Regions from separate parts of the Devosia sp. GW821-FHT12F11 genome, predicted to be linked through region 2. Evidence: predicted binding sites of a transcription regulator. Region 2 holds the regulator's gene; the other holds the start of a gene.
What was found. The regulator PhoB, encoded in region 2, activates phosphate uptake and scavenging genes when phosphate is short. The targets are predictions, from matches to a motif close to TGTCATNNANCTGTCAT.

Region 1: the regulator PhoB is predicted to act here: its motif matches at 9,204-9,220, upstream of AC1ROK_RS14220 (esterase-like activity of phytase family protein).

Annotation. Positions count from the first base shown of each region.
Region 1 covers NZ_JBXAPX010000004.1:273,507-285,667, forward strand. The annotation lists gene AC1ROK_RS14180 (HesB/IscA family protein) at 1-90, shown strand, start outside; gene AC1ROK_RS14185 (serine hydrolase domain-containing protein) at 171-1,289, shown strand; gene AC1ROK_RS14190 (serine hydrolase domain-containing protein) at 1,378-2,484, shown strand; gene xth (exodeoxyribonuclease III) at 2,513-3,292, shown strand; gene AC1ROK_RS14200 (hypothetical protein) at 3,304-3,501, shown strand; gene AC1ROK_RS14205 (hypothetical protein) at 3,504-3,734, opposite strand; gene AC1ROK_RS14210 (tetratricopeptide repeat protein) at 3,851-4,597, opposite strand; gene ilvD (dihydroxy-acid dehydratase) at 4,683-6,407, opposite strand; gene AC1ROK_RS14220 (esterase-like activity of phytase family protein) at 6,977-9,136, opposite strand; gene AC1ROK_RS14225 (ATP-dependent helicase) at 9,300-11,699, shown strand; gene AC1ROK_RS14230 (thiol-disulfide oxidoreductase DCC family protein) at 11,696-12,154, shown strand.
Region 2 covers NZ_JBXAPX010000002.1:424,154-436,314, reverse strand. The annotation lists gene pstC (phosphate ABC transporter permease subunit PstC) at 1-71, shown strand, start outside; gene pstA (phosphate ABC transporter permease PstA) at 68-1,387, shown strand; gene pstB (phosphate ABC transporter ATP-binding protein PstB) at 1,409-2,218, shown strand; gene phoU (phosphate signaling complex protein PhoU) at 2,237-2,932, shown strand; gene phoB (phosphate regulon transcriptional regulator PhoB) at 3,032-3,733, shown strand; gene AC1ROK_RS07690 (amidase) at 3,866-5,344, opposite strand; gene AC1ROK_RS07685 (ThuA domain-containing protein) at 5,509-6,150, shown strand; gene AC1ROK_RS07680 (aldo/keto reductase) at 6,135-7,175, shown strand; gene AC1ROK_RS07675 (dienelactone hydrolase family protein) at 7,213-7,887, shown strand; gene AC1ROK_RS07670 (hypothetical protein) at 7,880-8,326, shown strand; gene AC1ROK_RS07665 (DUF1697 domain-containing protein) at 8,499-9,059, opposite strand; gene AC1ROK_RS07660 (GcrA family cell cycle regulator) at 9,141-9,710, opposite strand; gene AC1ROK_RS07655 (aspartate aminotransferase family protein) at 10,104-11,300, shown strand; gene argF (ornithine carbamoyltransferase) at 11,380-12,161, shown strand, end outside.

The DNA of each region.
Region 1 (12,161 bases), on a different contig from region 2:
GTCGATGACCTGATCGGCCAGAGCTTCCAGATCAAGAACCCCAACGCTGTCGCCGGCTGCGGTTGCGGCACCAGCTTCGCCGTCGCCTGAACCCATCATTGGAGGCGTTGCCGGCCTTGCCTCGCTAGCATCGCGTCGCTAGCGTCCGCCCCGAATTGGGGAGGCAGACCATGAACTTGTCTGAGCGGCTGGACGCGGCTGCGATGGGTGCGATCGATGCACGGCGCATCGTCGGCTCGGTCATCATCGTCTGCCGGCACGGCGAACTCGTCTACCAGGCCCCGCATGGCCTCGCGGATCGCGAAAGCCAGCGTCCGATGACGCTCGACACGATCTTCCGTTTCTCGTCCCTCACCAAGCCGGTCGTGGCGGCGAGCATCCTCGCGCTGATCGAGGACGGGAAGCTCGATCTCGACGCGCCGATCACCGATCACCTGCCGGACTTTCGGCCGCGCCTCGCCGACGGGACCCAGCCGACCATCACCATCCGGCAGTTGCTCACGCACACTTCCGGCCTCTCCACCGCGTCGATACTCACCCCGGCGGAGGCGGCAGCCGGCGTGAACCGCTGGCGGCTTGGCGACGACGCCATCATCGCGCGCATCGGCGCGCTGCCCCTGCTGTTTGCCCCTGGCGCCGGCTGGGCTTACGGGCCATCCATCGACATTCTCGGCCACGTCGCCGGGCGCCTGGTCGGCGGACGGCTGGAAGACGCAATCCAGCACTATGTGACCGGCCCATTGGGCATGATCGACACGGGCTTCACCGTGCGCGACCTATCGCGGCTGGCAGCCCCCTACGCCGACGGAGCCGATGGCCCCGAGCTGATGGGCCCGCTGCACACCATCCCCAATCCCTGGGGCAGCACAACAAGCTACGACCCCGATCGGATCTTCGATGCAGCGGCCTTTCAGTCGGGCGGTGGCGGAGCGGCCGGCAGCGGCCCCGACTTCATGCGGCTGCTGGAGGCATTGCGCACTGGCGGGGCGATCCTGCGGCCCGAGACAGCGAAGCTTGCTCTTTCCAACCAGACCCCTCAGTTGACCCAGGCGGTCTCACCCGGCTGGCAATTCTGCCTGTTCGGCGCCTGGCTCGACGATCCCTCGGCCGCCGGCGTCCCGGCTCCCCGCGGCATGGTGCGGTGGGGCGGCATCTATGGGCACAACTGGTTCATAGATCCCGCCGCAGGCCTCAGCGTCGTTTCCATGAGCAATACCGGGCTCGAGGGATCGGACGGCCGGTTCCGGGACGACATTCTGCAAGCCGTTTACCGTGACTCTCCCGCCTGATCCACTGGTCGGTTAGGCATTTCGGCGGCTTGCATTTTGCCGCGCCAAACCGTTAGCGTCCTTCCTAATCTGGGGAGGATTCATGAGTTTGCAGTCGAAAATTGACGCGGCAATCGACGCCGCGCTGGTGAGCCGCATTGTCGGTTGCGTCGTCCTGGTCAACCAGGGCGGCAAGGAGATTTACGCCCGCACCGCCGGGCTGGCCGATCGCGAGGCCAACCGTAAGCTCGAGCGCAACGCCATCTTCCGCCTCGCCTCGGTGACTAAGCCGATCGTCGCCACCGCGGCGCTCAAGATGATGGAAGCGGGCCTGCTTCAGCTCGACGATCCGGTCAGCAAATACCTGCCCTATTTCACCCCGGCGAGCCCCGACGGCGTGGTCCGGCCGATCACGCTGCGGCAGCTGTTCGCCCACAGCTCAGGTCTGACCTACGAGACCACGCCGGCCGATGTCGCGCCCGGAATGTCCGGTCCCTACATCTCGCTCGAGGAGAACCTTCGCCGGCTGGCGCGCGCCCCGCTCGCCTTCGCACCGGGCACCGCCTGGGGCTACGGCACCAGCATCGACGTGCTGGGCGGCGTGATCGCCGCCATCAACGGCTCGACGCTCGAGGCCGCCGTGGTCAAGTATGCCGCCGGCCCGCTCGACATGGTCGATTGGCGCTTCACCCCGACCGATGCCACCCGTGTGGCCGCCAACTACGCCAATGGCAATCCGCCGGAAGCGCCGGTGACGCCGCCGGCGCGGATCACCGAGGAAAACTCGCAGGGCACCGGCTGGCAGGTCGATCGCATCTTCCGCGCCGATGCCCCGCAATCGGGTGGCGGCGGCTCGTGCGGCACCGCCGACGACATCATGAAGATGCTCGAGGTCTACAATGGCGGCACGCACCTCTCAGCCGCGACCGTCGACGAAGCGTTCCGCAACCAGATCGGCACGCTGCCGCGGCGCGACACCGACGCCGGCAAGCGCTTCACCCTGCTCGGCGCCGTGATCGATGATCCCAAGGCGGCACGCAGCCCCTGCCCGGTCGGCACGCTCGACTGGGGCGGCGCCTGGGGGCACAACTGGATCATCGACCGCACCAACAAGCTGTCGATCGTGGTGTGCACCAATGTCGCACCCGAGGGCTGCAACGGGCCGTTCCGCGAGGACATCCGCGACGCGGTTTACGCTGGGCTCGCCAGCAAGTAGGTTTTCCTGCCATCCAAGGAGTCCCCGCATGCGCATCGCCACCTGGAATATCAACGGTGTCAAAGCTCGGCAGGGACTTCTTCTCAAATGGCTTGAAGACGTCTCGCCCGACATCGTCTGCCTGCAGGAAATCAAGTCAGTCGACGACGCCTTCCCGCGCATGGAGATCGAGGCGCTCGGCTACAATGTCGAAACGCACGGCCAGAAGAGCTGGAACGGCGTTGCGATTCTGTCCAAGCACCGGTTCGATGAAGTCACCCGGGGGCTCCCCGGCGACGACGGCGACGAGCAGTCGCGACTGATCGAAGGCGTGTTCTCGGTCGAGGGCGGCGTCGTGCGGGTGTGCTGCATCTACCTGCCCAACGGCAATCCGGTCGGCACCGACAAGTTCACCTACAAGCTCGGCTGGATGGATCGCCTGCACAGCTTCGTCGAAGGCCGCCTGGCGCTCGAGGAGCCGTTCATCCTGCTCGGCGACTACAACATCATCCCCGCAGCGATCGATGCCAAGAACCCCAAGCAGTGGGTCGGCGATGCGCTGTTCCGTCCCGAGAGCGCCGAGCGCTGGCGCGCCCTCGTCAACCTGGGGCTGACCGATGCGATCCGCGCGGTTACGGACGAGCCGTCCTACACGTTCTGGGATTTCAAGACCTTCGGCTGGGATCGCGACGACGGTATCCGCATCGACCACCTGCTGCTCTCACCGCAGGCGGCGGACCGGCTCAACGACGTTATCGTCCACCGCGAAGTGCGCGGCATGGACAAGCCCAGCGACCACGTGCCGGTCGAAGGCGACTTCGCGTTCTGAGGATGGCGAGCGTGCCCGATCTGGCCGAGATCGAGGCTACGGTGGTCCGGATGGAGGCGCGCTACCGCGCCGAGCCACTATTTGCCGTCTATCGCCGGCTTTGCACTCAGTTCGAGGCCGATCTCAGCGATCGCCGGGATCTCGCGCTCGCAAAGGCGTCGGCGCTCATGCTGGTGAAGTTTGCCGGCGAAGCGCCCGACAAACGGTGAGTTCAGCGGATATTGCCAACCGAGTTCTTGGCGGTGTCGTGCTTCGTCTTCAGCACATTGCTGACGCTCGCCTCAGCGACCTTGACGGTGCCGTCATCCTTGTTGCGATCGAGGAAATGGCTGATCGAGGCCGTCGCGACGCGGGCCTGGGCAGACACATCGTCCACGAACCCACGGACATCCTTGGGCAGCGTGATGACGACGATGAGAGCGAGAATGATCGGCAAACGCATGATGGACACCAACGGGCTAACTGTCCCGATGGTTGCCACCTCGCGGCTGAACTGCTGCTGAACGAGGCTGTCAGTTAGCCCGCGTGAGGGCTGACGCCCCTCACGCCGCGAACGGCTTACAGCCCGCCGAAGCGGGTGCCGAGCGAGTCGGCGAGTTCGACGGCCTGCTTGCGCTGCTCGGGCGTCGCGACGGACATCGCGTTGGTGAGCAGGTCGTGTATCCAGCTGTCGTCGACAGTGCCCGCAGCGCGGCGCGAGGCGACGGTGAGCCACATCAGGCCTTCGATCGGATCGGCGTCGATCCCCTCGCCGTTGAACAGCATGCTGCCGAGCTTGGCCTGTGCCCCGGCATGGCCCTTGCGGGCCGCGAGGTTGAGCCAGCGGGCGCTCTGCAGCGGATTGTCGCCGAGCTCGGCGTCGTCGAGATAGAGCTCGCCAACCTTGTACTGCGCGTCGGCGTCGCCGAAATAGGACGCGGCGTGCATGATCAGCTTGTTGGAATAGGCCTCGTTCTTGGGGATGCCGGCTTCCGGCAGGCCCTGGCGGTAATACTCGCCGATCTTGAGGAACGACTGCGCCACGATATCGGCTTCGACGCCCTTGGGGGCGGTATCGGCATGCTCGTCGGCGATCTGGCTGAAATAGCCGAACGCCTTGACCGGGTCCTTGTCGACGCCCTCGCCGCTCTCGTACATCAGCCCCAGCTGGAACAGCGCCATCGGCTGGCCGGCCAGCGCCGCATCCTCGAGCGCGGCGATCAGATCGGCGCTGGAAATGCCGCCCCCTGCCCCGTCGAGCTGGTTGGCCATGGCAAGCGCCGCATCGGCGGCCGTCTCGGGCGCAGCCGGCAGCGACGGCAGCACGCCACTCACCTGGGCGGCAGCCGGGGTGGCTACGCCCGCAATCGCGAGCGCAGCCCAAAACGCAACGGAAACAAGGGCTCCTGCCCTAAATGTCCGCATACTGCTCCTTCTCGCCCTTGGCGCCGGGGTTGGTCAGCGCGCCGTAACGCGCCGGGCCCACCAGCTGGGCATACTTCCAGATCGCGCCCGAGCCATACTCGGTTTCGCGCGGGGCCCAGCTCGTCTTGCGCCGGGCAAACTCTTCCTCCGACACGTTGACCGAAATCTCGCCGATCGTGGCGTCCAAGGTGATGATGTCACCGTCCTGAATATGGGCGATGGGGCCGCCGATCGCCGCTTCGGGGCCGACATGGCCGACGCAGAAGCCGCGGGTGGCGCCGGAGAAGCGGCCGTCGGTGATGAGCGCAACCTTGTCGCCCATGCCCTGCCCGTAGAGCGCTGCCGTGGTCGACAGCATCTCGCGCATGCCGGGGCCGCCCTTCGGGCCTTCGTAGCGGATGACGAGCACGTCGCCTTCCTTGTAGGTCCGCTTCTCGACTGCCTCGAAGCACTTCTCTTCGGTGTCGAAGACGCGGGCCGGCCCGACGAAACGCAGGTTCTTGAGGCCCGCCACCTTCACGATGGCGCCGTCGGGCGCGAGGTTGCCACGCAGCGACACCACGCCGCCGGTCGGCGAGATCGGGTTCGAGGTGGTGCGGATCACGTCCTGCTCGGTGTTGAACTTCACCTTCGCGAGGTTCTCGGCAACCGTCTTGCCGGTGACCGTCATGCAGTCGCCGTGCAGATACCCGCCATCGAGCAGCGCCTTCATCACCAGCGGGATGCCGCCGGCCTCGAACAGGTCCTTGGCGACATATTTGCCGCCCGGCTTCAGGTCGCCGATATAGGGGGTCTTCTTGAAGATCTCGCCGACGTCGAACAGGTCGAAATCGATGCCCGCCTCATGCGCCATCGCCGGCAGGTGCAGTGCGGCGTTGGTCGAACCGCCGGTAGCGGCGACGGTCATGGCGGCATTCTCGAATGCCTTGCGGGTGACGATGTCGCGCGGACGGAGCTGCACCTTGAGCAGTTCCATCACCTGCTCGCCGGCGGCGGCGCAGAGCGCGTCACGAATTTCGTACGGGGCCGGAGCGCCGCAACTATACGGCAGTGCAAGCCCGATAGCTTCCGCCACCATGGCCATGGTGTTGGCGGTGTACTGGCCGCCGCAGGAGCCGGCCGACGGACAGGCGACGCGCTCGAGCTCGTCGAGGGTCTCGTCGTCCATCTTGCCGACCGAGTGCAGGCCCACCGCCTCGAACAGGTCCTGCACCACGACGTCGCGGCCACGGAAGCGGCCGGGCAGGATCGAGCCGCCATAGATGAAGATCGACGGCACGTTGAGCCGGATCATCGCCATCATCATGCCCGGCAGCGACTTGTCGCAGCCGGCCATGGCGACCAGCGCGTCATAGGAGTGGCCGCGCATCGTCAGCTCGACCGAGTCGGCGATGACGTCGCGCGAAGCCAGCGACGACTTCATGCCGGCATGCCCCATGGCGATGCCGTCAGTGACGGTGATGGTGGTGAACTCACGCGGCGTACCGCGGTTGGCGGCAACGCCCTTCTTGACCGCCTGTGCCTGGCGACCGAGCGAAATATTGCACGGTGCCGCCTCGTTCCACGCCGTCGCCACGCCGACCAGCGGCTGGTGAATCTGCTCGGTGGTCAAGCCCATGGCGTAGAGATAGGAGCGATGCGGAGCGCGCTCCGGACCCTCTGTCACATGCCTGCTGGGAAGACGCGATTTATCGACGTAGTTCGATGCCATTTCTTGGTCCCGCTTGCCCGGCCGCTGTTCTCCGGCGCCCCTCGCAAGGCGCCGTTTATGGGGTTTCGGCCTGACAAGCCACAAGGGCGGGGAGCACACGAATGGTTCGCTGCGAAAGCAAATGGCTTCCACATTCCTCGCTGCCCGTCCGAGATTTGTCCTCTGCTTCTTTTAGGGTCACATTGTGGCGGCGATCCTCAGCAAAACGTTGACCGCCAGGCGGCCAAATCGGGATTCGACCTTGCTGTTGCAAAAACGTCACGGGCGATTCATTGGGCGTTCAGGATGGGGGCTAGGCGGCGGCTTGCGCTCGCCTTTCAATCCTCCACCGGCCGTCATCCCGACGAAAGTCGGGACCCAGTGTTCCGCCGGCTCCATCACCTCCAACCTCACCGACCCGTCCGTGATGGACCGGCACGGTTCGCGCTTGGTGAACGGTTCGAGCAGTAGGTCCCCGTCGCGGGGATGACGCCAGTGAGTGAGGCCAATGCGGCCCCGCCCCCCCAAAACGAAGCGGAGCCGGCCCTTTCGGACCGGCCCCTGAGCCCCGCGAGCAGGAGGCTGTTCGGTTACTGGATCGTGCCGACCGACCAGAAGAACGTCTCGCCCGAGGAGTCGGCGACGCCGTCATTGTCGGTGATGACGTAGCCGGTGCCGTCGGCGCCGATGGCGAAGCTTTCGACCTTGTCGACGACGTAGCCGTTGTTGGAAGCGAGGTCGGGGATGAAGTCGCGAACTTCTTGTTTGGTGACCACCGGCAGCTCGCCGCCGATTTCGGCGCCGACCAGCGCCGAGACCGGAACGCGGTAGAGCTTCTTCAGCGCGGCCTTGAGCGCGATCTGGTTGTCGCGCTCGACGATGTAGACGTAGTCGCCATGCGCGGTGATTTCGGAGAGACCGTTCCAGGCGCCTTCGGCCGCTGCTTCGAGCGGGTAGCGGACGGCCGACCAGGTCTTGTCCTTGGTGTTGTAGCCCAGGAGCTTCACCTGGCCCTTCGGATCATCCTTCCACTCGCGCTGGATCGCCACCCACAGGGTGTCGCCAACCTTGGTGACGCCCTCGGCGCCATAGCGGATCTCGTTCGGCAGCAGCGCCTCGGGGAACGCCACCTCCTCGGTGATCTTGCCCTCGGCATCGACGCGATACAGCGCATGCGGCGTCAGCTTGTCGCTGCGGCCTTCCGAGGCCACCCAGAAACCGCCCTCACCGTCGAGCGTGATGCCCTCGAGATCGAGCTTCTGCGCCGCGTCGCCACCGCGGGTGATGACGGTTTTCTTGACGATCTTCGCCGGCTTGGCGGTGGCGTCGATCTCATAGATCGCCGGCTGGGCCGAGAGCACACTGTCGCTGACGGCGTAGAGGATCCCCGGCTTCTCGGCGTCGCCCACGGCGCCCGAGATGGCGGCCCAGCCGATCGGCTTGCCGTCGGCATCGAGGTCGGAGATCAGCTGCGGGTAGGCCGCTTCGCCTTCGCCGAGCTCGTAGAGCATGACGTGCGAGCCGGCGAGGCCATCAGCGCGGAGGTCCGTCTCGTTCGCCGTAACGAACAGGTTACGCTGGGGGATGGCAACCGACCCTTCCGGGCCGATGCCGGAGGGCAGCGACTGCAGGTATTCCGGCTGGGCCCCGGTGTCCTTGTACACCGCGACCAGCGACGCGCGTTCCTCTGCGACGAACAGGTAGGAGGTATCGCCGTAGGTGGCGGCCTCGAGGCCCTCGGGCTCGACGCCCTTCTTGTTGCGCGCATCCGGATAGTGGCCGAGGCGGGCCGCCTCATACTCCATCGACGGGCCGCTCTCGTAGGCGACAGTGCCGTCCTTGTTGAAGATGGTGAAGCTGCGCGAGCCGCCCTTCCAGTCGCCTTCATTGGCGACGACCAGGCGGTTGTCGTCGAGCCACTTCACCGCGTCCGGCTCACGGGCGACGTCTTCCAGCTTGCCGGTGAACTTGAGCGCGCCATCCTTCTTGGTGTCGATGCCATCGAGGCTGACGGTGCCGGCCGAGAAATGCGACTTCACCGCGCCGGTCTTGCCGTCGACGATGACGATCTCGTTGTTCTCCTGCAGAGTCACCGCGACTTCGTCGAGGCCATTGAAGCTCACATACTCGACTTCCGGATCCTCCGGCGCGATAGCCGCGAGGCCGGTCAGTTCAACCTTGGAAAGGCTCTCGGGATCGAGCGCGCCGCCGTTGATCGACAGCAGCACCAGGTAGCCGCCCGGCGCCTGCGGGATGGCGCCGTCGTTCACGTCCTCGTCGCGCTCGTTCTCGATGGCAATGGCAAGGATCGTCCCGGCGGCATTGTGGGCGATCGAGTCGGGCTGGCCGCCTAGCTCGACAGTGCTTTCGATGGCCTTGGTGCCGAGGTCGACAACGACCAGCTTGCCCGACGGATTGGCCTTGCTCTCGGAGGTATTGACCGCGGCGTAGACCTTGTTGCCGACGATGGTCACCGAGGTGGGCTCGCCGTCGAGCGCCAGGAAGCCTGCGGCCTTCGGGGCCTTGGCGTCGGTGATATCGATGAAGCCGATGCCGCCGGCCGGGCTGTCGGAATAGACGAGCGTCAGGCCGTCTTCCGAGGCGGTGATGATTTCCGACGAGGTCGCCTCGGCCTCGGGGTTGTTCAGCTCGACCGGGAAGCTGGCGATCCGGTTGAACACCGGAGCGGCATAGGCCGAGGTGGCGAGAAGGCCAGCGGTGAGGCCGAGGAGAATGGATTTGAACTGCATTGTTGGCGCCCCTGAAAATCGAGGGCTTCGGCTTAGGCACGCCGCACAACGGCCACATGACAATGCGGTGACAGATCTGTGACAGCCCCTCGCCGCATATACATCAGGGCTTGCACTCCCTATATTCGCCAATGAGAACGAAACAGGATTCGTCGTTTCCCTTATGGCAGCAGAACCGCAGCGCCTCGACCGCCCGCAGGCGGGCTCGATCACCAGCCAGTTTGGCCGGGGAGCGGCGACGCCCGACTACCTGAAGGGCCTCAACGAGGAGCAGCGCGACGCCGTGCTGACCACCGAGGGCCCGCTGCTGGTGCTCGCCGGCGCCGGCACCGGCAAGACCCGGGTGCTGACCACCCGCATCGCTCACATCCTGAACTCCAGGAAAGCCTGGCCGTCCGAGATCCTGTCGGTGACCTTCACCAACAAGGCCGCGCGCGAGATGAAGGAGCGCATCGGTGCGCTGGTCGGCTCGGGCGTCGAGGGCATGCCCTGGCTCGGCACCTTCCACTCGATCGGCGCGCGCCTGCTGCGGCGTCACGCCGAGCTGGTAGGGCTGCGCTCGGATTTCACCATCCTCGATACCGACGACCAGATCCGGCTGATCAAGCAGTTGCTGGAAGCCGCCAACATCGACGAGAAGCGCTGGCCGGCCAAGCAGTTCGCCGGGATGATGGACAACTGGAAGAACCGCGGCCAGCTGCCCGCCGACGTGTCGATGGCCGACCGTGCGGCATTTGCCAATGGCCGGATCCCCGACCTCTACCAGCAGTACCAGGATCGGCTGAAGACGCTGAACGCCACCGATTTCGGCGACCTGCTGCTGCTCTGCATCAAGCTGTTCCGCGAGTACCCCGACGTGCTGGCTGAGTATCACCGGCGCTTCAAATACATCCTCGTCGACGAGTACCAGGATTCGAACATCGCGCAGTACCTGTGGCTGCGCCTCCTCGCGCAGGGCAAGCCCGCCTCGGAGGCGAACCTCTGCGTGGTGGGCGACGACGACCAGTCGATCTATGGCTGGCGCGGCGCCGAGGTCGACAACATCCTCCGCTTCGAGAAGGATTTTCCGGGCGCCAAGGTGATCCGGCTCGAGCGCAACTACCGCTCGACCAGCAACATCCTGAAGGCCGCCTCGCACCTCATCGCCAACAATGAGAGCCGGTTGGGCAAGACGCTGCAGACCGATGTCGGCGAGCCGGGCGAGCTAGTGATGGTCACCTCGGTGTGGGATTCCGACGAAGAAGCCCGCCAGGTCGGCGAGGAGATCGAGCAGTTCCAGCGCCAGGGCGAGGCGCTGAATTCGATGGCCATCCTGGTGCGCGCGTCGCACCAGATGCGCGCCTTCGAAGAGCGCTTCATCACCCTCGGCCTCAACTACCGGGTCATCGGCGGCCCGCGCTTTTACGAGCGCAAGGAAATCCGCGATGCGCTGGCCTATCTCAGGCTGGTATTCAATCCGACAGACGACCTCGCCTTCGAGCGCATCATCAACACGCCCAAACGTGGGCTGGGCGACTCGACGTTGCAGATCCTTCACGATGCGGCCCGCCACCAGGGGTCTTCGTTGACCGGCGCGGTACGGGCATTGATCCAGACCGAGGAACTGAAGCCGAAGCAGCGCACCACGCTGCGGCAATTGATGGATCAGTTCGACGACTGGTCCCAGCGCGCACGCGCCCTGCCCTCGGACGATTCGCTGGAAGACGAGGTGGGATCGCCGGCGCGCAGGGAACCGCCGCATGTGGCGCTGGCCCAGCAGGTGCTCGACGAGTCCGGCTACACCGAGATGTGGCAGAACGACAAATCCGCCGAATCCGAAGGTCGCCTCGAGAACCTGAAGGAACTGGTGAATTCGATGGGCGAGTTCGACTCGCTCGGCGGTTTCCTCGAGCACGTCTCGCTGGTGATGGACCGCGACACCGGCGAGGCCGACGACGCCGTGTCGATCATGACGCTGCACTCGGCCAAGGGGCTGGAGTTCGAAACCGTGTTCCTCCCCGGTTGGGAGGAGGGCCTGTTCCCCAGTCAGCGCACCCTTGATGAGAGTGGCCGCGCCGGGCTCGAGGAAGAGCGCCGGCTCGCCTATGTCGGCCTGACCCGGGCCCGCAAGCGCCTGCGCGTCTCGGTGGCGCAGAACCGGCTGACGCATGGCCTCTGGCAATCGGCAATCCCGTCGCGCTTCCTCGACGAACTGCCGGCGGCAGCAGTCGAGGTGAAGGATACCGGCTCGGCCTATGGCGGCTATGGCTATGGCGGACGCACCGCGGGCGGCCGCTTCGATACCCGCGACCCGTTCGATTCCCTTTACGAGACCCCCGGCTGGCAGCGCGCCCGCGCCCAGGCGTCGTCCCGCAAATCGGCCGGCCCGGTGACCATCGACGGCGACCTCGTCGCCCGCTCGGTCGATGACGGCCGCGGCTCGAAATACGATGTCGGCGAGCGCGTCTTCCATCTGAAATTCGGCTATGGCCGGATCGATCAGATCGAAGGCAACAAGCTGACCATCGAGTTCGAGAAAGCCGGCCGCAAGAAAGTGCTCGAGAGCTTCGTGCAGAAGCCGTGAGCGTCACGCGCGACGCCTACAGCTACCGGCACGACAACCGCGTCGTCGCGTTCGCGGACGATCATCCGGTGATGATTTACGATGGCTATTGCGGGCTCTGTTCCAGCGCCGTGCAGTTCGTGCTTCGCCATGACCGCAGCAGGGTGTTTCGCTTCATCGCCGCCCAGAGCGAACTCGGTACCTCGATCTATCGGCACTATGGCCTCGACCCGCACGACTACGAGACCTTTATCGTGCTGGCCGACGGCGTGCCGCGGTTTTCATCCGATGCTGTGATCGAGATCGGGCGACGGCTTGGCTTGCCGTGGTCGATGGGCACGGCGGCCGCCGCCCTGCCCCGCTCCGTTCGCGATGGCCTCTATTTCTGGATCGCCCGTCACCGCATGAAGCTCTTCGGCAGACGCGACACCTGCCACCTGCCGGTGCCCGACGAGCGCGACCGTTTCCTCGCCTAGCCGTTAG
Region 2 (12,161 bases):
TCACGCTGACGCTCGGCATGAACGTCTACGCGCTCTACATCGTGCGCAAGTATCGGGAGCAGTATGAATGACCGACGCAGCCTTGCCCCACGCCACCGTGGCCACCACGGCTTCGGCCCGTCGTGATTTCGGCCTGAAGCGCCGCCACGCCGCCGAGTTCCGCTTCCGCCTCTATGGCATCGTAGCCATCGTCATCGGCCTCGGCTTCCTCGCCGTCCTGCTGGTTTCGATCTTTTCGAAGGGCTACACGGCCTTCGTCCAGACCGCGATCACCGTTCCGGTGGAGTTCTCGGCCTCGATCATCGACAAGGACAATGAGCGCGCCACCAACCCGCGCGTCCTCGTCTCCGCCAACTACCCGATCATCGCCCGCAATGCCGTGGCCAAGGCGCTTGGCGTCTCGCCCGACGACAAGGCGGCGATGCGCGATATCGGCAAGTTCGTCTCCGACGGTTCGCGCTCGACCCTGCGCGAGATCGTCGTCAACGACCCCTCGGTGATCGGCACCACCCGCAACGTCACGCTCCTCGCCGCCGCCGATATCGACAGCGCCAACAAGGGCCAGATCGATCTCAGCGTCCCCGAGAGCAAGCGCAAGGTCTCCGACCAGCAGGTCGCCTGGCTCGATCAGCTCAAGCAGGAAGGCGCCATCTCGACGCCGTTCAACTGGGGCCTTCTCACCTTCGGCGCCTCCAGCCGCCCGGAGACCGCGGGGCTCGGCGTGGCGCTCGTCGGCTCGCTCTACATGATGGCGATCGTGCTGCTCTGCGCGCTTCCCATCGGTGTCGCCGCCTCGATCTATCTCGAGGAATTCGCCAAGAAGAACCGCTTCACCGACTTCATCGAGGTGAACATCAACAATCTGGCTGCCGTGCCGTCGATCGTCTTCGGCCTGCTCGGGCTGGCGGTGTTCATCAACTTCTTCGGCATGCCGCGTTCGGCGCCGATCGTCGGTGGCCTCGTCCTCACGCTGATGACCCTGCCCACCATCATCATCGCCACCCGCGCCGCGCTCCGCTCGGTGCCGCCCTCGATCCGCTCTGCGGCGCTCGGCATCGGTGCCTCGAAGATGCAGATGGTGTTCGACCACGTGCTGCCGCTCGCCACCCCGGGCATCCTCACCGGCACCATTATCGGTCTCGCTCGGGCACTCGGTGAAACCGCGCCGCTGCTGCTCATCGGCATGGTGGCGTTCGTCGCCGACCGCCCGACCACGCCGCTCGACCCGGCGACCGCTTTGCCCGTGCAGATTTACATGTGGGCCAACGAGGCCGAGCGCGCCTTCGTCGAGCGCACCTCGGGCGCCATCATCGTGCTGCTGCTGTTCCTCGCCCTGATGAACCTTGCCGCCATTCTCCTCCGCCGCCGCTTCGAGCGCCGCTGGTAACCTCTGACCTGGATGACCGACATGTCCCTCGAATCCGCTGCGACCATTGCCGCTCCCGTCTCGCGTCCCAACGCTCTGCCGAAAATGACCGGCGAGAATGTCGGGGTGTTCTACGGAGCCAAGCAGGCGCTGTTCGACGTCAACCTGAAGATCGAGCAGTTCAACGTCACCTCGCTGATCGGCCCCTCGGGCTGCGGCAAGTCGACCTTCCTGCGCTCGCTCAACCGCATGAACGACACCATCGACGGCTGCCGCGTCACCGGCAAGATCAACCTCGACGAGGACGATATCTACGATCCGTCGATCGACGTGGTGGAACTGCGCGCCCGCGTTGGCATGGTGTTCCAGAAGCCCAATCCGTTCCCCAAGTCGATCTACGAGAACGTCGCTTACGGCCCCAAGATCCACGGCATCGCCCGCAACAAGGCCGATCTCGACGAGATCGTGCACTCCTCGCTGCGCCGCGCCGGCCTGTGGAACGAAGTGAAGGACCGCCTGCAGGAGCCGGGCACCGGCCTTTCCGGTGGTCAGCAGCAGCGCCTCTGCATCGCCCGCGCCATCGCCACCAAGCCAGAAGTGCTGCTGATGGACGAACCGTGCTCGGCCCTCGATCCGATCGCCACCGCCGTCATCGAGGAACTGATCGACGAGCTACGTGAGAACTTCACCATCGTCATCGTCACCCACTCCATGCAGCAGGCCGCCCGCGTCAGCCAGAAGACCGCGTTCTTCCACCTCGGTAAGCTCATCGAGGAAGGCAAGACCGAGGACATCTTCACCAATCCCAAGAACAAGCAGACGCAGGACTACATCACCGGCCGTATCGGCTGATCCGAGAGGAATTCGAGAATGGCATCGCTCAACGAGCACATCGTTTCCTCTTACGAGGACGAACTCACCAACCTCAACAAGGCCATTTCCGAGATGGGTGGCATGGTCGAACAGGCCATCACCGAGTCGGCCGTCGCCTTGCTCAAGCTCGATCACAAGCAGGCCCAGGACGTGCGCCTGTTCGACAAGAAGATCGACGACATGCAGCAGCGCATCAACGACGCTGCGGTGTCGATCATCGCGCGTCGCCAGCCGATGGCCGCGGACCTGCGCATGGTGGTGACCTCGATCCAGGTCGCCAACGATCTCGAGCGCACGGGCGATATGGCCAAGCAGCTGGCCAAGCGCGCCATGCAGATCGAGTCGCTCGGTCTCGCGCCCAAGTTCTACAATGGCGTCAAGCACATGAAGGAACTGGTGGCGCGGCAGCTGAAGAGCGCCATCGATGCCTACCTCAATCGCGACTCCGCCGCGGCGGTCGAGGTCTGCAGCCGCGATGACGAGGTCGATGCGATGTACAACTCGCTGTTCCGCGAACTGCTCACCTATATGATGGAAGATCCGCGCAACATCACGCAGTGCACGCACCTGTTGTTCTGCACCAAGAGCCTCGAGCGCGTCGGCGACCACGCCACCAACATCGCCGAAGCCGCCTACTATCTCGAAACCGGCCGCCACCTCGGCGCCGACGAACAGCAGCGCCAGCCGCGCTGAATCCCTTCGCCGTCTCATTGCGACGGCGAAGGTCTAAGCCTTTGATTTCCAGAGCTCTCAGGTCCGTAGCTGTCCTGAAAGCACTCTAGGGGTGATCCGATGTCCGCTACCATCCTGATCGTCGAGGACGAAGCCGATCTGGCCGTCCTGCTGCGCTACAACCTGGAAGCCGAAGGCTTCCGGGTCGCCACCGCCGCCTCGGGCGACGAGGCGGTGGAGCGCATCCGCGACGGCGTCCCGGATCTGATCCTGCTCGACTGGATGCTGCCTGGCCTTTCTGGCATCGAACTCTGCCGGCGCTGGCGCTCTCGCGAGGAAACCGCGCGCACCCCGATCATCATGATCACCGCGCGCGGCGAAGAAGAGGAGCGCGTCCGCGGCCTCGCCACCGGCGCCGACGATTATGTGGTGAAGCCGTTCTCGATCCCCGAGCTCCTCGCCCGCATCAACGCGCTGCTCCGCCGTTCGAGCCCGCAGCTCGTCACTGCGGTGCTGAAAGCCGGTGACCTCGAGCTCGATCGCACCAGCCACCGCGTCCGTCGCGGCGGCCGCGAAGTGCACCTCGGCCCCACCGAGTACCGCCTGCTCGAATACCTGATGCGCCACCCCGGCCGCGTCTACTCCCGCGAGCAGCTGCTCGACGGCGTCTGGGGCAACGATGTCTATGTCGACGAGCGCACCGTCGATGTGCATGTCGGGCGCCTGCGCAAGGCCATCAACCGCCACCGCGACGCCGACCCGATCCGCACCGTCCGCGGCGCCGGCTACGCCTTTGACGAGCGCTTTGCGGCGGTGAGTTGAGCGCCAAACCCACCGGCGTCATCCCCGCGAAGGCGGGGACCCAGTGGGATGTCTCAACGCCAGCGAGGGCCGATAGTCCGCACTGGGTTCCCGCCTGCGCGGGAATGACGCCGGTGGGTGGAACCGAGTCCCCTAAATCACCCGCTCCGCACAGATCCGATAACTGTCCGCCCACGGCCGCAGCTGTTCGAACGTCGCGCTGGCCGCCAGTACATCGGCATCGGCGTAGCGTCGCCCGATGATCTGCATGCCGACGGGCAGCCCATCCACCAGCCCGGCCGGGATCGACGCGGCCGGATGCCCGGTGAAGTTGAGCGGGTAGGTGAGGCACCAGCCGATCCCCTGGTCGACGGCCTCGCCGTTGACCTCGCGCGGCCCGTGCGTGTTGCCGCCGACCTCGTTCTTGACTGGTAGCGCGGCGACCGTCGGGGTGATCACCAGGTCATAGGTGGCGAAGGCAGCCTGGAACGCGTCGTAAATCTCCGACCGCATCGCCTGGTCGCGGCGGAGGTCCGCCGCCGTCATCGTCTGCCCGTAGCTTTCGATCCAGTGCAGGTACTCCGGTGGGAAATCCCCGCGATGCTGCCCGAGCAGGTCGAGCCCACCGGCTTTCACCGCCTCCAGCGTTCCCAGGTTGAGCGGCATCATCAGCCGTAGCCAGAGGTCGCTCAGCTCGCGCTGCGAATAGCGGATGCCGAGCTTGATTTCCTCGACCTCTGCGCCGGCTTCGCCGAACGCGGCGACGGCCCGCTTCACCGTCTCCGCCACCCGCGGATCGACCGGGAACACGTCGAGATTAGGGCTGTAGCCGATCCGGAACCCCTTGATCGACTTCTTCAGGGCGCCGAGGTAGTCAACCGTTTCGTCTAGGCTCAGCGGGTCGCGCGGATCGTAGCCGCCGAGCACGCTCATCGCCAGCGCCGCATCTTCGACCGTGCGGGTGATCGGTCCCTCGAACACATAGGGCAGGTCGCCGGCAAACGCATTGGGCCGCATCACCACCGGCACGCGCCCGAAGGCCGGCTTGTAGCCATAGACCCCGCACCACGCCGCGGGGATGCGGATCGAGCCGCCGGCATCGGTGCCCTCGGCAATCGACACCAGGCCATCGGCGACGATCGCTGCGCTGCCACCGGAGGAACCGCCCGGGTTGCGTGTCGTGTCGAACGGGTTGCTGGTCGGCCCGAACAGGTAGTTGTCGGTCACTCCGCGCAACCCCATCACCGGCGCGTTGGTCTTGCCCACGAGGATGGCGCCGCCTTTTTCGATCCGCTCGGCGAACGGGCAGTAGAACTGCGCGATGTTGTCCCTGAGTGCCCGCACCCCGCCGAAGGTTGTCGGCCAGCCCGGCTTGAAATCGAACAGGTCCTTGATCGCTGACGGCACGCCATGTAGCGGCGGCAGGACCGCTCCGCTCATCACCGCTGCCTCGGCCGCCTTCGCCTCGCGACGCGCATCGTCGAAACCGAGATAGATCAGCGCATTGAGGCTGGGGTTGCGCGCTTCGATCCGCGCGATCGTTGCCTCCATCACCTCGACCGGCGACACTTCGCGCTGGCGGATGCGTCGCGCCATTTCGGCAGCGCTCACATAGGAATAGTCACTCGACACGTCGCGTCCCCCTCTTGTTTCCGGGCAGGATACTCGACGGGAAAGCGGGCCCCGCACAATGCACCGTTCGACGGGGAACGCTGATCTACCATACCAATTCCTGCTTGCCTTAACCCGCTGCTTTTGTTCAGGTCCACGGCCGGTTGCGGCGAGGGATGAGGAAGATGAAGACAGCGTTGGTCGTATGGGGTGGGCTCGAGCTGCACGAGCCCGAAAAAGGCGCGCATATCGTGCGCGAAATCCTCGAGGGCGAGGGTTTCGAGGTCGACGTCACCGGCGACTACACGGCGCTGGGTGGCGAAAATGTCGGCTCCTACGACCTGATCGTGCCGCAGATCACCGGCGGCGAACTCGACCGCGAGAACTCGATCCGCTTCTGCGCCGCCATCGAGGCCGGCACCGGGCTCGCGGGCTTCCACCACGCGCTGGCCACCAGCTTTCCCGGCAATGCGCGGATGCGCTTTCTCGGCGGCTGCACCTTCGCCACCCACCCGGGCGATATCATCAGCTACCGGGTCGACCCCAAGGTGACGGACGACCCGATCATGGCCGGCATAACGAGCTTCGAGCACACCTCGGAGCAGTACTACATGCATGTCGACCCCACCGTTGAGGTTCTCGCCACCACGACCTTTTCGGGCGAGCACGCCTTCTGGAAGAAGGGCGCCGAGATGCCGGTGGTCTATAAATCCGCCTATGGCCACGGTCGCGTCTTCTACACCGCGCTCGGCCACAAGCCGGCCGAGCTGGACAAGCCCGAGATCAAGACCATCCTGCACCGGGGGCTGCTATGGGCAGCCCGCTGATCCCCTCCCGTCCGGTCGGCGCGACCGGTCTCGACATCAGCCGCATCGGCTTCGGCGGCGCGCCGCTCGGCGACTTGAAGCGGGCGCCGACCGATGCCGGGGCCCGCGAAGTGCTTGAGGCCGCCTGGGATGCCGGCATCCGCTACTTTGACACTGCCCCGTTCTACGGCGCCGGCCTGTCGGAGCGTCGGATCGGCGATTTCCTGCGCGACAAACCAAGGCAGAGCTACGTTCTGTCGACCAAGGTGGGGCGTCTTCTGGTCCCCGACCGCGCCTTTGCGATGGAACGCCACGGCGATCCGCGCGCCCTGCCGTTCCGGCCGAAGTTCGATTTCACTTACGACGGGGTGATGCGCAGCTACGATAACTCGCTGCAGCGGCTGGGGCTCGAAAGCATCGACATCCTGTTTCTCCACGATATCGGGGCCTTCAGCCAGCGCGAGCGCCATGCCGAGACCATGAAGCAGGCACTCGAAGGCGGCGGCATCCGTGCGCTCGAAGAGTTGCGCGCCTCGGGTGCGGTGAAGGCGATCGGGGCAGGGGTCAACGAGTGGCAGATCATCGATGAGCTGATGAACCATGCTCGCTTCGACATTTTCCTGCTCGCCAACCGCTACACCCTGCTCGACCAGCAGGTGATCGACACGCTACTGCCGCGGGTCAGGCGCGAAGGCGTAGCGATCGTCGACGGCGCTCCGCTCAACAGCGGCATCCTCGCCACGGGTCCGGTTCCAAACGCGATTTACGACTACGCGCAGGCGAGTCCCGAGATGATCGAGAAGACCCGCCGCATCGAGGAACTGTGCCGCAAGCACGGCACCACGCTGATCCGCGCCGCACTCAACTTCCCGCTCGGCCACGAGGCGATCACCGCCATCATCCCTGGCTTCTCCAACGTCGCCGAGTTCAACGACAACCTTGCCGGCTATCGCAAAGCCATCCCCGACGCACTCTGGGCCGAGCTACGGTCGGCGGGCCTGCTGCATCCGAATGCGCCGGGCCCCGTTACCCCGATACTGGCGTAGGATACGCTCGAAACTTCCAACCACCCCGGAGGCCCCCATGGGCGAACGCATCAAACTCACTGCTTCCGATGGCTTCGTCCTCAACGCCTACCGCGCCGCGCCGGAAGGCAAGCCGCGCGGCGGCGTCGTGCTGATCCAGGAGGTCTGGGGTCTCAGCAACTGGGTCCGCAGTGTCGCCGACCGCTGGGCCCGTCACGGCTACCTGACCATCGCTCCGGCGATGTTCGACCGCGCCGAATACGGCTTCGAGAGCGAGAACTATGGCGCCGACCACTTTCCTCTGGTCGGCGAGCTGATGAAGAAGTTCTCGATGGAGACCGCCATGACCGACGTCGAGGCCGGCATCAAGGCCGCTTCCGAAGCTGGCAAGGTCGGCATCACCGGCTATTGCTTCGGCGGCCGCGTGAGCTGGATCGCTGCCAGCAGGCTGTCCGGCCTCAGCGCCGCATCGGCCTACTATGGCGGTGGCGTGCCGAACTACATCGAGCTGACGCCCAAGGTGCCGATCGAGATGCATTTTGGCGACAAGGACCAGGGCATTCCGCTCGAGCAGGTCGAGCAGTTGAAGGCCCGCCACCCGGAGGCGGATATCTACGTTTACAGCGGCGATCACGGCTTCTGTAACAGCGACCGTCCGGACAAGTTCGACGAAGCCTCCTGCACCAAGGCCTCGGTGCGCTCGCTGGAGTTCTTCCATAAGCACCTTGGCTGACCTCGCCCGCCACCTCGGCTATCTTGAGGAGGCGGTGGCCGACGCACGAACGGCCATGCTGTCGCGCAGGAAAGCGATGCTGGCGGCCTATCTGGTCGATGCCTACGCCGACCGGTTGTTCAGGGCGAGGGCCGAGCCGGCGGCCGATGTGCTGGAGTTTCGCGCCGCGCTCGCTGGCGCCCACCCGGCACTCGCCAGCCTCTTCGATCTCGTCGGCGGCCGGGCCGAACTCGTCACCGAAGCCGTCGAAGTGCCGCTCGCCAAGTATAGCAAGCTCGGCGTCGAGGACTTTATGGTCAGCCTCTACAACGGCCACACCGTGCAGCGCCTGCGCATCATTGGTCCGGATGGCAGCCGGCAGGACGTGCACGAGGTGCTGGCGGCGGCGCTGGAGGCCTACCTTGGAGAGGGCGGCACCACCCCCTCCGAGCTGCGCTAAGTCGCTGACGCGACAAGCTGCGCTTGCCTCCCCCATCAAGGGGGAGGTGGGGGCCGGTGGATTGGACTGGATCGCGCCACATACACTGAACGGCACCTCCCCCTTGATGGGGGAGGATGGGAGGGGTGGGGCTACAGGCGAGATGTGGCGGTTTGAGGGGGCTCGAGCGCGACTACCGCTCCATCGCCTCCAGCAATTCCAGCAGCTTCCGCGTCGTCTGCCAGCTGCGGATGGTCATCGATTTGTAGAGCGGCGACTCCATGATCCTGCTGAGCCGGCTTTTGGTCCGTTCGGCGCTGAGCCGCTGCGAGTAGATCATGCCCTCGCCGGGCCACACCTTGTCGACGCCGTCGCGCGGTTTGAACACCGCGAAGGCCTCGTCGCGGTCGATATCCATCAGGAATATCGCGTCGCTGTGATACGTGTCGGGTTCGTCGCCGAACCCCTTGGGCCGTTTGTCGACAATGGCCCTGAGCTGCTCGTGGCTGAGCACCAGCACCTTGACCAGCTCGTCATCGAGCTTGAACGTCGCCGTCAGCCCGTCCTCGATCTCTCTGGCAATGTTGGGGGCCGCGAGTTTCGAGCGGAACATGGCGTTGCCTGAGGCGATGTAGGTCGAGACATCCTCGAGCCCGATCTCTTCCAGCAGCTTTTTCAACCCCGCCATCGGCACCTTGTTCTTGCCGCCGACATTGATGCCACGCAGCAGCGCCAGGTAGGTGGTTGTCGCCATGCTGTCCTCCCGCTTCGTCGAGACCCTCAAAATGACAAAGGCCGGGATCGCTCCCGGCCTTTGTTGAAATCAATGCGACGCTCAGCGCTTCTTCTTGTCGATCTGGTGGTAGGCCCGGCGCGAGTGGAACTCGCAGTAGGGCTTACCCTCGTTCGAGTGCTGGCCGCAGAAATAGAAGTCCGGGGTCAGCGGATCGCCGATCGGCCACTTGCAGGTGTGTTCGCTGAGCTGCAGCAGGGTCAGCCGTTGCTCCACCGGGATGAAGAGCTCGGCCGCCTGCGGCGCCATCTCCATCTCGACCGCGAATTCCTCTTCCATCTTCAGGGCCGTTGCGCCGTGAATGGCGCCACCGCCACCACCGCCGCTCCCGACATTCATCGAGTTGCGGGTCTTCATCACCGTGCCCAACCCGCTCGAACGCGAGGTGCTGGCCGGCGAGGAAACGCGGCGGGCGGCGGGACGCGGTGCACTGCGCACCCGCGGCGTCGACGTCGCCGGCTTGGCGCGGCCCGAGAGCTTCAGCCGATGCACCTTGCCGATCACCGCGTTACGGGTAACGCCTTCGCCCAATACGCCCGCGATCTGACTGGCGCTCAGCCCCTCAAGCCAAAGTTTCTTGAGCAGCTCGACGCGTTCTTCAGTCCAGCCCATCAACTATCCGCTCCTAAACCGCCATTCAGGACTCTGACAGACTCCTCAGCCGTGCCGTTGCCTCAGCAACAGCCCGATACGCTACGCATCGTAGGTCTGATGGGTCCGCCACACGAGATATCGTGTCCCAATGCCTTGATACTACACGGGTCGCGGAATCCGGTGCAAGAGTCGCTGCCGTTTTACACGGGGAAAAAGCGTCTGCAATTTGGCCGTCGTCGGAAGCCGCTTCAAATCAGGCACTTGAGGGCGGCAAGCCCCGTTTCCGTTGACTTAAGTACTCCACAAAGGCATATGGAGAGCCTGCAACGCGCCGCATTTTCGCAGCGCGTTTTTGGTTTTTGTGGGGCTTTTGCAACAGTCCCGGAACGAGCCCATGAAAGGGGTGCGAATATGTCTGCGCTGTACGGTACGTATGCCCGGTCCGACCTCGCTTTTGAGCGGGGCGAGGGCGTGCGATTGTTCGCGCAGGACGGCACGCCCTACCTCGATTTCCACGCCGGCGTGGCGGTCAACGCGCTGGGCCACGGCGACCCGCACATGGTGGCGGCGCTCAAGGCGGCGGCCGAGAGGGTCTGGCACACCGCCAACACCTTCACCATTCCCGAGCAGGAACGGCTCGGCCAGCGGCTGGTCGAGAACACCTTCGCCGATGCGTGCTTTTTCACCAACTCGGGCACCGAAGCGGTGGAGTGCGCGGTCAAGACTGCCCGGCACTATTTCTGGGCCAAGGGCGAGAAGGACCGCTACGAGATCATCGCCTTCACCGGCTCCTTCCATGGCCGCACTATGGGGATGATCGCCGCCTCCGGCAACGAGCATTATCTCGAAGGCTTCGGCCCGCCGCTCGAGGGCTTCAAGCACCTGGCGCCCGGCGACCTGAAGGCCGTTGAAGCTGCCATCACGCCAAAAACCTGCGCCATCCTGATCGAGCCGGTACAGGGCGAGGGCGGCGTTACCGCCATGACCGCCGAGTATATGCGGGGCCTGCGCGCGCTCTGCGACAAGCACGGCATGCTGCTGATCCTCGATGAAGTGCAGTGCGGCTATGGCCGCACCGGCAAGTTCTTCGCCTATGAGTGGAGCGGCATCGAGCCCGACATCATGGCCGTGGCCAAGGGCATCGGCGCCGGCTTCCCGCTGGGCGCCTGCCTCGCCAAGGGCGAGGTGGCCAAGTCCATGATCCCCGGCACGCACGGCTCGACCTATGGCGGCAACCCACTGGCCTCGGCCATGGGCAACGCCGTGCTCGATCGCATGCTGGCGCCCGGCTTCTTCGATCACGTCGACAAGATGGGCCAGCGGCTCAACTGGCACCTGCAGCAGTTGGCGCAGCGCTTCCCGAGCCAGGTCCTCGAGCTACGCGGCAAGGGCCTGCTCGCCGGCATCCGCATCGCCTCGCCGGTGCGCGACGTGGCGGCCCGGCTGCGCGACGAGCATCACATGCTGGCCATGACTGCCAATGAGAACGTGCTTCGCCTGTTGCCGCCGCTGGTGGTGACCGAAGCCGACATCGAGGAGGCGGTCGGCAAGCTCGCGGCCGTCTTCGAGGCCATCGAGGCCGAGGCCCCCAGCAAGGCAACCGCCTGATCCCATTCACGGCACGCGATCTGAAGGGCGGGAGACAGCAGCTCCCGCTCGGCGCGTTCCGAAAAGGAGAGGTCCCGAAATGACCGCTACCCCACCTAGGCACTTCCTCAATCTCGACGATTTCGATGCCACGACGCTGCGCGGCATGCTCAACCAGGCCGTCGAACTCAAAGAGCGACTGAAAAAGGGCGATCGACCGCAGCTCCTCAAGGACAAGGTGCTGGCGATGATCTTCGAGCGCCAGTCCACCCGTACCCGCGTCAGCTTCGATGTCGGCATGCGCCAGCTCGGCGGCGAAACCATCTTCCTCACCGGCCAGGAAATGCAGCTGAGCCGGGAAGAGACGCTCGCCGACACCGCCAAGGTGATGTCGCGCTATGTCGATGCGATCATGATCCGCATCCTCACTCACCAGGATCTGCTCGATCTGGCCGAGGCCGCCACCGTACCGGTGATCAACGGCCTGACCCGCCGCGCCCATCCGTGCCAGGTGATGGCCGACGTCATGACCTTCGAAGAGCACCGCGGCAGCATCAAGGGCGCCAAGGTGGCCTGGGTCGGCGACAGCAACAACGTGCTGGCCAGCTGGGTGAACGCCGCCGAGCTGTTCGGCGCTGAGCTGACCATCGCGGTTCCCGAGGAGTACGCGCCGGAAAAGGACCTGCTCGCCGACATCAAGAAGGCCGGCGCGGCGGTCAAGCTGATCGAGGATCCCCAGGAAGCGGTGCGCGGCGCCGACCTCATCATCACCGACACCTGGGTGTCGATGGGCGACACCGACGCCGCAGAACGCCGCCGGGCCTTGAAACCCTACCAGGTGAATACCCAATTGATGGGCTTGGCCGACAAGGACGCGCTGTT